One region of the Kitasatospora sp. NPDC092948 genome, then DNA from elsewhere that is predicted to be linked to it. Evidence: riboswitches for the same ligand, from Rfam matches in the RefSeq annotation. Region 1 holds a riboswitch; the other holds the start of a gene.
What was found. A riboswitch is a leader RNA that binds a small molecule or an ion and turns the genes downstream of it on or off. The one in region 1 is predicted to bind cobalamin.

Region 1 (5,410 bases):
CTGGGCGGTGACTCGCCATCGTCCAACGGAGTGGGGACCACCGCCGTGCGGTCAGACCCGTACAGCGCCGGCCGGACAGTCCAGGCCGAGGAGCCCGGCCCGGGCGGCGAGGTCCACGGTGTCGGCGCGGGGGAGGTGCGGGCGGCGAAGGTTCGCGGCGGTGCGCAGCGGCGTGAGGTCGGCCGGGGTGGCGGTGCCCGGGTTCCACCGCCCCCGAGGCCCGCAGCGGGCAGTTCATCGGACCGCGCGGCGCGGGCGAGCTGCGCCGGGGGCTGACCATGGTGCGGCCGGCCCCGGCCCCGGCCCGGCCTCGGCGGAGGGCACCGGGGCCGGCCGGAGGCTGCGGGAGGTGTCGGAGCGGTTTGACCGGCTTCCGGCTGGCTGACCTCTGGCTGGCTGACCTCCGATTGGCCGGCCTTTGGCTGGCTGACCTCGGGCTGACCGGCCTCCGGCTGGCCGGCCTTCGGTTGGCCGGCCTTCGGTTGGCTGACCTTGGGTTGGCCGGCCTTCGGTTGGCTGACCTTGGGTTGACCGGCCTTCGGTTGGCTGACCTTCGGCTGACCGGCCTCCGGTTGACCGGCTTCCGGCTGGCCGGCCTCCGATCGGCCGGCCTCCGATCGGCCGGACCTCGCGGACCTCGCGGACCTCGCGGAGCGGGCGGGTTGTCGGCCCGCCGGCTCCGCGCGGAGGGGGGTGGAGAACGGGCGGGGCGTCAGCCCGCGAGTTCCGCGCGGAGGGTGCGGGCTGCGGAGACCAGGCTGTCGAGCGAGTCGCGGGTCTCCGGCCAGCCGCGGGTCTTCAGGCCGCAGTCCGGGTTGATCCACAGGCGCTCGGCGGGTACGGCGGTCAGGGCGAGTCGCAGCAGCAGGACGGTCTCGGCGGCGGACGGGACGCGCGGTGAGTGGATGTCCCACACGCCCGGGCCGACCTCGGCCGAGTAGCCGACGGCGGCCAGCTCGTGGGCGACCTGCATGTGCGAGCGGGCCGCCTCGAGGGAGATCACGTCCGCGTCCAACTCCTCGATGGCGCGCAGGATGTCACCGAACTCGGCGTAGCACATGTGGGTGTGGATCTGGGTGTCGGACCGCACCGGGGAAGTGGCCAGCCGGAAGGCCTCGGTCGCCCAGTCCAGGTACGTGGGCCACCCGGCCCGGCGCAGCGGCAGCGTCTCGCGCAGCGCGGGTTCGTCGACCTGGATGACGGCGGCGCCCGCGGCCTCCAGGTCGGCGACCTCGTCGCGCAGGGCGAGGGCGACCTGCCGGGCGGTGTCGGCGAGCGGCTGGTCGTCGCGGACGAACGACCAGGCCAGCATGGTGACCGGGCCGGTCAGCATGCCCTTGACCGGACGGTCCGTCAGGCTCTGCGCGTACCGGTACCAGTCGACGGTCATCGGGTGCGGGCGGGAGAGGTCGCCGGCCAGCACCGGCGGCCGCACGTAGCGGGTGCCGTACGACTGCACCCAGCCGTGCCGGGTGGTCAGGTAACCGGTGAGCTGCTCGGCGAAGTACTGCACCATGTCGTTGCGTTCGGGTTCGCCGTGCACCAGCACGTCCAGGCCGGTCTTCTCCTGGAAGGCGATCACCTCGCGGACCTCGTCCGCCATCCGCGCCCGGTAGTCCGCCTCCTCCAGTCGGCCCGCGTTCAACTCGGCCCGGGCGGCCCGTAGTTCGGCGGTCTGCGGGAAGGACCCGATGGTGGTGGTGGGCAGCGGCGGCAGCTTCAGCCGGGCTCGCTGCGCCTCGGCGCGGACGGCGTAGGGGGCGTCGCGGCGGGTGTCGGCGTCGGTGACGGCCGCGGCGCGGGCCCGGACGGCCGGGTCCCGGGTGATCGGGGACACCGCGCGGGACGCCAGGTCCGCCCGGTTGGCGGCGAGTTGGGCGGTGACGGCGGAGGTGCCCTCGCGCAGGGCGCGGGCCAGCAGCGCCGTCTCGGCGGCCTTCTGCCGGGCGAACGCCAGCCAGCGGCCGATCTGCGGGTCCAGGTCGCGCTCGGCGGCCACGTCCAGCGGGACGTGCAGCAGCGAGCAGGACGCGGCGACGTCCACCCGGTCGGCCAGGCCGAGCAGGGTGCCGAGGGTGGCCAGCGACTTCTCCAGGTCGTTGATCCACACGTTGCGGCCGTCCACGACGCCCGCGACCAGCCGCTTGCCGGGCAGGCCGCCGACCGCGGCCAGGTCGGCGAGGTTGCCCGCGGCGGGGCCGGTGAAGTCCAGCGCCAGGCCCTCGACCGGAGACTTGGCGAGCACCATCAGGGCCTCGCCGAGCCGGTCGAAGTACGAGGCGACCAGCAGCTTCGGACGGTCCGTCAGCGCGCCGAGGTCGCGGTACGCGCGGGCGGCGGCGTTCAGCTCGGCCGGGGTGCGGTCCTGGACCAGCGCCGGCTCGTCGAGCTGCACCCACTCGGCGCCGGCGGCCCGCAGGTCGGCCAGCAGCTCGGCGTACACCGGCAGCAGCCGGTCCAGCAGGGTGAGCGGCTCGAATCCGTCCGGCGCGCCGGGCGCGGCCTTGGCGAGCAGCAGGTAGCTGATCGGGCCGAGCAGCACCGGGCGGGCCCGGTAGCCCTGGCCGAGCGCCTCGCGGAACTCGCCGACCTGCTTGGCGGAGTTCGCGGCGAACACCGTGTCCGGGCCCAACTCGGGCACCAGATAGTGGTAGTTGGTGTCGAACCACTTGGTCATTTCGAGCGGCGAAAGCTCCTGGGTGCCGCGCGCCATGGCGAAGTAGCCGGCCAGCGGATCGGCCTCCACCGCGGCCCGGTGCCGGGGCGGGACCGCACCGAGGGCGACGGTGGTGTCCAGCACGTGGTCGTACAGCGAGAAGTCGCCGGTGGGGACTTCGGTGATGCCGGCGCCGGCCAGTTGACGCCAGTTGGCGCAACGCAGTTCGGCGGCGGTGGCGAGCAGCGCGTCAGCGGTGACGGCGCCCTTCCAGTAGCCCTCGACGGCCTTCTTCAGTTCCCGGTTGCCACCCTGGCGGGGGTAGCCGTGGACAGTTGCCGCGGCTGCGGACTTCGTGGTCAAGGGGACTCTCCTTCGCGAGCCTCGAACCTGGGTCCGACGGCACAGGAGGACGCGAAAGGAGACGCCAGCGGTGCGGTGCCGCGCTCTCGACTGCGCCTGCCCGCCCGGTGGTTCGCCGACCCGCCCTCGAGGTCATCGGAGGCCGGGCGCGAGCTCTTCGCACCCGGGCAACGGGCAGGTCTTCGGACTCGCGGGCCCGCCAGGGCCGAGGCCCGGACACCTACTGGCCGTCGCTTCCCGGGCCCTTGCGGACCCAGTGCTGATGACGGCGGTCGTTCCCACTCACCGCTGCGGGGCAGTCCCGGATTCCCACCGGGTTCCCTCTTACGACGCGCCTGCCTGGCTGGCAGGGCGAACCAGTTGCGCGGTCAGTGTAGAACGAAGCGGACGGGCGGCGGGACGTCGTTCCGCCATCCGTCCGCTCCATGAGACGCGGAAGAGGCCCCGCGGCCGGGGCGGCCGGCCGGTCAGTCCTCGGTGCGGCGCAGCAGGTAGCTGTCCATGATCCAGCCCTTGCGCTCGCGCGCCCGCTCGCGCAACTCCGCGATGCGGTCGGCCTGTTCGGCGAGCGGCCCGGCGGCCAGGATCTCGTCCTCGGTGCCCAGGTAGGCGCCGTAGTGGATGTGCACACCCGCGGGGTCGATCTTGGTGAACGCGGCCTGCCCGTCCAGCATCACCACCGCGTCCTCCGAGCCCGGGCCGAAACCCTCGGCGGCGAGGCGCCGGCCGGTGGTGATCCGCACGGGGCGCGCGGTGCGGGTCAAGGTGGTGCGGTGGCGGGCCGCCAGCACCGAGATGCTGCTGATGCCGGGGACGACGGTGTACTCGAACGCGGTGCGCCCGCGCGCCAGGATCCGGTCCAGGACGGCGATCACGCTGTCGTACAGCGCCGGGTCGCCCCAGACCAGCAGCGCACCGGTCTGGTCCTCCGCCAGCTCGTCGACGACCGCCTGCTCGACCAGGTCGGCGCGCCGCTCCCGCCACTCCTCGACGGCCTCCTTGTACGCCGCCGTGGCGCGGTCCCGCGCCGGGTCGATCAACTCCACCACCCGGTGCCCGGGCCGCCCGTGCTCGGCGATCATCTGTCGCCGCAGCCGGATCAGGTCCTGGCGCTCCTCGGGCTTGTCCAGCAGCAGGAACGCATCCGTGCGGCCGATCGCCTTGACCGCCTCCAGAGTGAGGTGGTCGGGATCGCCCGCGCCGATGCCGATGACGAGAAGGGTACGCATGACGCCGATTGTGCCTGGTGGCTCCGGCGGCACCGCAGGTGGGAGGCGCGGGAGGCACGGGAGGCACACCGGCCGAGGCCGCTCCGGACCCCCGTACCGGAGCGGCGCGCGGTCGTGCCTCCCGTCCCGCACCCAAGGAAACCGGAACGCCCGGCCCGCCTGCGACTGATTCGACCAGGTTCGAAAGCCCTTGCGGCGTCCGGCCGTTCGGACACCACCGGGGGAGCGTTGTCGGTGCCGGGTGCGATGCTGTCGGGATGACTCCGTGGAACCTGCTCGACCTCGACCGGGCCCTGCGCGCCAGTTGGGCCGCCGACACCTGCTCGCCCGACGACCTGGCCGGCGCCGGGTGGGGGCCCGACAATCCGGCGTGGGGGCACTGCGACATCACGGCCCTGCTGGTGAACGACCTCTTCGGCGGCGAGCTGGTGGTCGGCGAGGTGCACCGGGACGGGGAGCAGCAGGGGTTCCACTGGTGGAACCGGCTGCCGAGCGGCGTGGAGCTCGACCTGACGCTCGAACAGTTCCGGGACGGCCAGCGGGTGACGGGGGCGCGGACCGTCGAACGCCCGGTCGGTCCGACCGTCCGCCGGTGGGAGGAGTACCTGCTGCTGCGGGAGCGGGTCGGGGCGCAGCTCGGCGGCCTGCCGGAGTGACGCGCCGGGCCCGCTGCGCCGATGGGCGCAGCGCGGCGGGCCGGGGGCGGCGGGGGAGGGCGACGATCGGCGGACAGGAGGCTCGCGCGCGCGGCGCGGGCGGAGAGGTTCGCCATGGGTATGGATCGTCGGCGGTTTCTGACCGCCGCTGCGGTGTCGGCGGCAGGCGTGGCCACCGGGACGGGGAACGCGCGGGCGGTGGCGGCGTTCCCTGCCAGGCCGAGGGGCCCGCGGTCGGCGCCGCCGGACTGGCAGGCGCTGCGGAAGCGGCTGGGGGACCGGCTGGTGCTGCCCGACGACGCCGGGTACGGGACGGCCCGGCTCGGCTACAACGAGCTGAACGACGGTCAACTGCCCGCCGCCGTCGCCAAGTGCGGCTCGCCGGACGACGTCCGCGCCTGCCTGGACGTCGCACGCGGCCACGGCATTCCGATCGCGGCCCGCAGCGGCGGCCACAGCTACCTCGGCTACAGCATCCCCGCCCGGGGCCTGGTGATCGACCTGCG
Region 2 (5,410 bases), on a different contig from region 1:
CCACCGAACTGGAGGCCGCCCGCGCTCTGCTGCACCGGGCCGCCGCCGCCGTGGACCGGGCCGACCCGCGCGCCCCCGAACTGTGCGCCATGGCCAAGCGGCTCGCCACCGACAGCGGGTTCGAGATCGCCAACCAGGCCCTCCAACTGCACGGCGGCTACGGCTACCTCGCCGACTACGGCATCGAGAAGATCGTCCGCGACCTGAGGGTGCACCAGATCCTGGAAGGGACCAACGAGATCATGCGCGTCATCGTCGCCCGCGGCCTGACCGGAGCCGCCTGATGACCGGCACCGGCACCGAGGAGGTGCTCCTGCAGCGCGAAGGCCGGGCCGGGCTGATCGTCCTCAACCGCCCCAAGGCCCTCAACGCCCTCACCCACGCCATGGTGCGCAGGATCGCCGACGCCCTGGACGCGTGGGAGCAGGACGACCGGATCGCCACCGTCGTGGTCTCCGGCGCCGGCGGCCGGGCCTTCTGCGCGGGCGGCGACATCGTCGCGATCCACCGGGCCGCGACCGGCGGCGACCCCGGCGCGGTCGAGGACTTCTGGCGCGACGAGTACCGGCTGAACGCCCGGATCGCCCGCTACTCCAAGCCCTACGTCGCCGTCATGAGCGGCATCGTGATGGGCGGCGGCGTCGGCGTATCCGCCCACGGCAGCGCCCGGATCGTCACCGAGACCACCCGCATCGCCATGCCGGAGACGGGGATCGGCTTCGTCCCGGACGTGGGCGGCACCTACCTGCTGGCCCACGCCCCCGGCGAACTCGGCACCCACCTGGCCCTCACCGCGGGCTCGGCCGGGGCCGGAGACGCCCGACTGTGCGGCCTGGCCGACCACTTCGTGCCCACCGAACGGCTGCCCGCACTGCTCGACGACCTCGCCGGGCTGCCCGTGCGCGACGCCCTCGCCCGGCACGTCGCGCCCGCGCCGCCCGCCGACCTGGAACGGCAGCGGGAGTGGATCGACCACTGCTACGCCGCGGGCACCGCGGAGGAGATCCTCCGCCGGCTGCGGGCCTGCGGCGAACCCGCCGCCCGGCAGGCCGCCGACCGCATCGCGGCCAACTCGCCGACCGCCGTGAAGGCAACCCTGGCGGCCCTGCGCCGGGCCCGCGCCCTCGGCCCGCTGGAGGCGGTCCTCGACCAGGAGTACCGCACCTCCTGCGCGGCTCTGACCGCACCGGACCTGGCCGAGGGCATCCGGGCCCAGGTCATCGACAAGGACCGCTCCCCGCAGTGGAATCCGGCCACCCTGGAGGCCGTCACCCCGAGCGCGGTGGCCCGCTACTTCACTCCGCTCGGCGAGCGTGAACTCGGCCTCGCCGCCCGTACCCCCCTGGAGCGCCGGTGACCCACGAGATCGCCTTCGTCGGACTGGGCAACATGGGCGGCCCGATGGCCGCCAACCTGGCTGCGGCCGGGCACCGGGTGACCGGCTACGACCTCGCCGGAACGGCCCGTACCCGGGCCGCGGAGCGCGGGGTGGCGACCGCCGGCTCGGCGGCCGAGGCGGTCGCCGGGGCCGACCTGGTGGTCACCATGCTGCCGGCCGGGCAGCATGTCCTGGACGCCTACCGGGAGTTGACCTCCGCCGCAGCCCCCGGCGCGCTGTTCGTCGACTGCTCCACCATCGCGGTCGGGGATGCCCGGTCCGCCGCCGAGCTGGCCCGGGCCGCCGGGCACCGCGCCGTCGACGCGCCGGTCTCCGGCGGCGTGGCCGGCGCCGAGGCGGCGGGCCTGACCTTCATGGTGGGCGCGGAGGACGCCGACTTCGCCGCCGTGCAGCCGGTGCTGGCGGCGATGGGCCGCCGGATCGTCCACTGCGGGGGCTCCGGCGCCGGGCAGGCCGCCAAGATCTGCAACAACATGATCCTCGGCGTCTCCATGATCGCGGTCGGCGAGGCGTTCGTCCTCGGGGAGAGCCTCGGCCTCGGTCACCAGGCCCTGTTCGACGTCGCGTCCGCGGCGTCCGGGCAGTGCTGGGCGCTCACCAGCAACTGCCCGGTGCCCGGCCCTGTTCCCGCCAGCCCCGCCAATCGGGACTACGCCGCAGGCTTCGCCGCCGCGCTGATGGCCAAGGACCTCGGGCTCGCCGCCGACGCCGCCACCGCCTCCGCCGTCCCGGCCGAACTGGGCCGCCGGGCCGCCGAGTTGTTCGCCGACTTCGCCCGGGGCGAGGCCGCCGGGCTGGACTTCTCCGCCATCATTCGCACACTTCGAAAGGACCCCGCGTGAGGTACGAGACGATCCGGAGCGAGCGCAGGGGCCGGGTGGGGTTGATCACGCTCGACCGACCGAAGGCCCTGAACGCCCTCAACACCCTGCTGATGACCGAAGTCGTCGCTGCGGCGACGGCCTTCGACCGCGACCCGGAGATCGGCTGTCTGGTCGTCACCGGATCGGAGCGGGCCTTCGCGGCCGGAGCCGACATCAAGGAGATGCGGTCGCTCACCTTTGTCGATGCCTACCTCGACGACTGGTTCGCTGCCTGGGACCGGTTCGGGGCGCTGCGGAAACCGGTCGTCGCCGCGGTCGCGGGGTACGCGCTGGGCGGCGGGTGCGAGTTGGCGATGCTGTGCGACGTCCTGCTGGCGGCGGACAGCGCGAAGTTCGGCCAGCCGGAGATCACGCTTGGCGTCATTCCCGGCATCGGCGGGTCGCAGCGGCTCACCCGGGCGGTCGGCAAGGCCAAGGCGATGGAACTGTGCCTCACCGGCCGAACGATGGACGCCGAGGAGGCCGAGCGGGCCGGCCTGGTCTCCCGGATCGTCCCCGCCGATGATCTGTTGACCGAGGCCCTCACCACTGCCGAGACGATCGCGGCGATGTCCGCCCCGGCGGCGATCATGCTGAAGGAGAGTGTCGGCCGCGCCTTCGAAACCACCCTGGCCGAGGGCGTGCGATTCGAACGACGGCTCTTCCACGCGGCCTTCGCCACCGCCGACCAGAAGGAGGGCATGGCGGCGTTCGCCGAGAAGCGGGCGCCGTCCTTCACCCATCGCTGACCTGCGGACAGGGCTCCGCGCCCGCACCACGGAAGGCTCCCCCGGTGGGGGCGCGGAAGCCCGGCACATCTCAGGATGCGGACAGTTTGGCGATTCGCTGCCCGGAGGCCGAGGAGTTGGCCGTAGTCTGACCGGTGCAGCTGGTTCGCCCTGTCCGCCAGGCAGGCGCGTCGCAAGAGGGAACCCGGTGGGAATCCGGGACTGCCCCGCAGCGGTGAGTGGGAACGACCGCCGTCATACGCACTGGACCCGGAGGGTCTGGGAAGCGACGGCCAGTAGGTGCCCGGGAGTCGAACTCCCCGGGCGAGCCCGCGAGTCCGAAGACCTGCCCGCTGTCCGTCCGCGACCGTTCGTGGGCGGCTTTCCGGTGACCTCGTGGGCGGGTCGGCGTGCATACCGGGCGGAGCCGTGTCGGCGTCCGTCCGGTTCGGCATCCCTTCGCGCTCTCGTCCAGTCCCGGGCATCCGAGGAGACAGACTCGCGAAGGAGAGTCCCTTGACCACGAAGTCCGTAGCCGCGGCAACCGCCCACGGATATCCCCGCCAGGGCGGCAACCGGCAGCTGAAGAAGGCCGTCGAGGGCTACTGGAAGGGCGCGGTGAGCGCCGAAGCCCTGCTGGCCGCCGCCGCCGACCTGCGCCGCGCCAACTGGACGCAGCTCGTCGAGGCGGGCGTCCAGGAGCTGCCCACCGGCGACTTCTCGCTGTACGACCACGTGCTCGACACCACGGTCGCCGTCGGCGCGATCCCGCCCCGGCACCGGGCCGCGGTGGACGCCGACCCGCTGGCCGGGTACTTCGCCATGGCGCGCGGCACCCAGGACCTCGCACCGCTCGAAATGACCAAGTGGTTCGACACCAACTACCACTACCTGGTACCCGAGTTGGGGCCGGACACGGTGTTCGCCGCCAATCCCGCCAAGGCCGTCGGCGAGCTGAGGGAGGCCCTCGCGCTCGGTCACCGGGCCCGCCCGGTGCTGGTCGGCCCGATCACCTACCTGCTGCTCGCCAAGCCCGCACCCGGCGTGTCCGCCGACTTCGAGCCGCTCACCCTGCTGGACCGCCTGTTGCCGGTGTACGCGCAACTGCTGGCCGACCTGCGGGCGGCCGGCGCGGCGTGGGTACAGCTCGACGAGCCCGCGCTCGTCCAGGACCGCACCCCGGCCGAGCTGAACTCCGCCGCCCGCGCCTACCGCGAGCTCGGCGCGCTGACGGACCGTCCGAAGCTGCTGGTCGCCTCCTACTTCGACCGGCTCGGCGCGGCCCTGCCGGTGCTCGCCAAGGCCCCCGTCGAGGGCCTGGCGCTGGACTTCACCGGCCCCGCGGCCGCCAACCTGGACGACCTCGCAGCGGTCGGCGGCCTGCCCGGCAAGCGCCTGGTCGCCGGGGTCGTCGACGGTCGCAACATCTGGATCAACGACCTGGAGAAGTCGCTCGCCACCCTGGGCACCCTGCTCGGCTTCGCCGACACCGTCGACGTCGCCCCCTCCTGCTCACTGCTGCACGTCCCACTGGACGCCGACGCCGAGCGGGACGTCGACCCGCAGATCCACCGCTGGCTGGCCTTCGCCAAGCAGAAAGCGGCCGAGGTGGCGCTGCTTGCCCGCGGCCTGCGCGAGGGCGCCTCCGCCATCGCCGCCGACCTGGCCGCGAACCGGGCCGATCTCGCCTCGCGCGCCACCTCGCCCATCACCCGTGACCCGGCCGTCCGGGCCCGGGTCGCCGGTGTCACCGAGGCCGACGCCCGCCGGGCCGAGGCGTACCCGCAGCGTGCCCGAGCACAGCGCATCCGGCTCGGCCTTCCGCTGTTGCCCACCACCACCATCGGCTCCTTTCCGCAGACCACCGAACTGCGGGTGGCCCGGGCCGATCTGACGGCCGGCCGGATCGACGCCGCCGCCTACCGCGAGCGGATGCAGGACGAGGTCCGCGAGGTGATCGCGTACCAGGAGAAGGCCGGGTTGGACGTGCTGGTGCACGGCGAGCCCGAACGCAACGACATGGTGCAGTACTTCGCCGAGCAGCTCACCGGCTACCTGGCCACCCGGCACGGCTGGGTGCAGTCGTACGGCACCCGGTACGTGCGGCCGCCGGTGCTGGCCGGCGACCTCTCCCGGCCGCACCCGATGACCGTCGAGTGGTACGCGTACGCGCAGAGCCTGACGGACCGTCCGGTCAAGGGCATGCTGACCGGGCCGGTGACCATGCTGGCCTGGTCGTTCGTCCGCGACGACCAGCCGCTCGCCGACACCGCACGGCAGGTGGCGCTGGCGCTGCGGGACGAGGTCACGGACCTGGAGGCGGCGGGCGCGGCGGTCATCCAGGTCGACGAACCCGCCCTGCGCGAGACCCTGCCGCTGCGTGCCGCCGACCGTCCGGCCTACCTGGACTGGGCCACCGA

Region 2: it holds a riboswitch for cobalamin, as region 1 does, so the genes downstream of both, metE (5-methyltetrahydropteroyltriglutamate--homocysteine S-methyltransferase) here and metE (5-methyltetrahydropteroyltriglutamate--homocysteine S-methyltransferase) in region 1, are expected to answer to the same signal.

Annotation. Positions count from the first base shown of each region.
Region 1 is NZ_JBIVPU010000005.1:404,925-410,334, reverse strand. It holds gene metE (5-methyltetrahydropteroyltriglutamate--homocysteine S-methyltransferase) at 713-3,019, opposite strand; cobalamin riboswitch at 3,175-3,395, opposite strand; gene cobF (precorrin-6A synthase (deacetylating)) at 3,487-4,248, opposite strand; gene ACIQF6_RS18855 (hypothetical protein) at 4,506-4,904, shown strand; gene ACIQF6_RS18850 (FAD-binding oxidoreductase) at 5,019-5,410, shown strand, end outside.
Region 2 is NZ_JBIVPU010000008.1:226,489-231,898, forward strand. It holds gene ACIQF6_RS23875 (acyl-CoA dehydrogenase family protein) at 1-284, shown strand, start outside; gene ACIQF6_RS23880 (enoyl-CoA hydratase/isomerase family protein) at 284-1,357, shown strand; gene mmsB (3-hydroxyisobutyrate dehydrogenase) at 1,354-2,241, shown strand; gene ACIQF6_RS23890 (enoyl-CoA hydratase) at 2,238-3,011, shown strand; cobalamin riboswitch at 3,136-3,359, shown strand; gene metE (5-methyltetrahydropteroyltriglutamate--homocysteine S-methyltransferase) at 3,507-5,410, shown strand, end outside.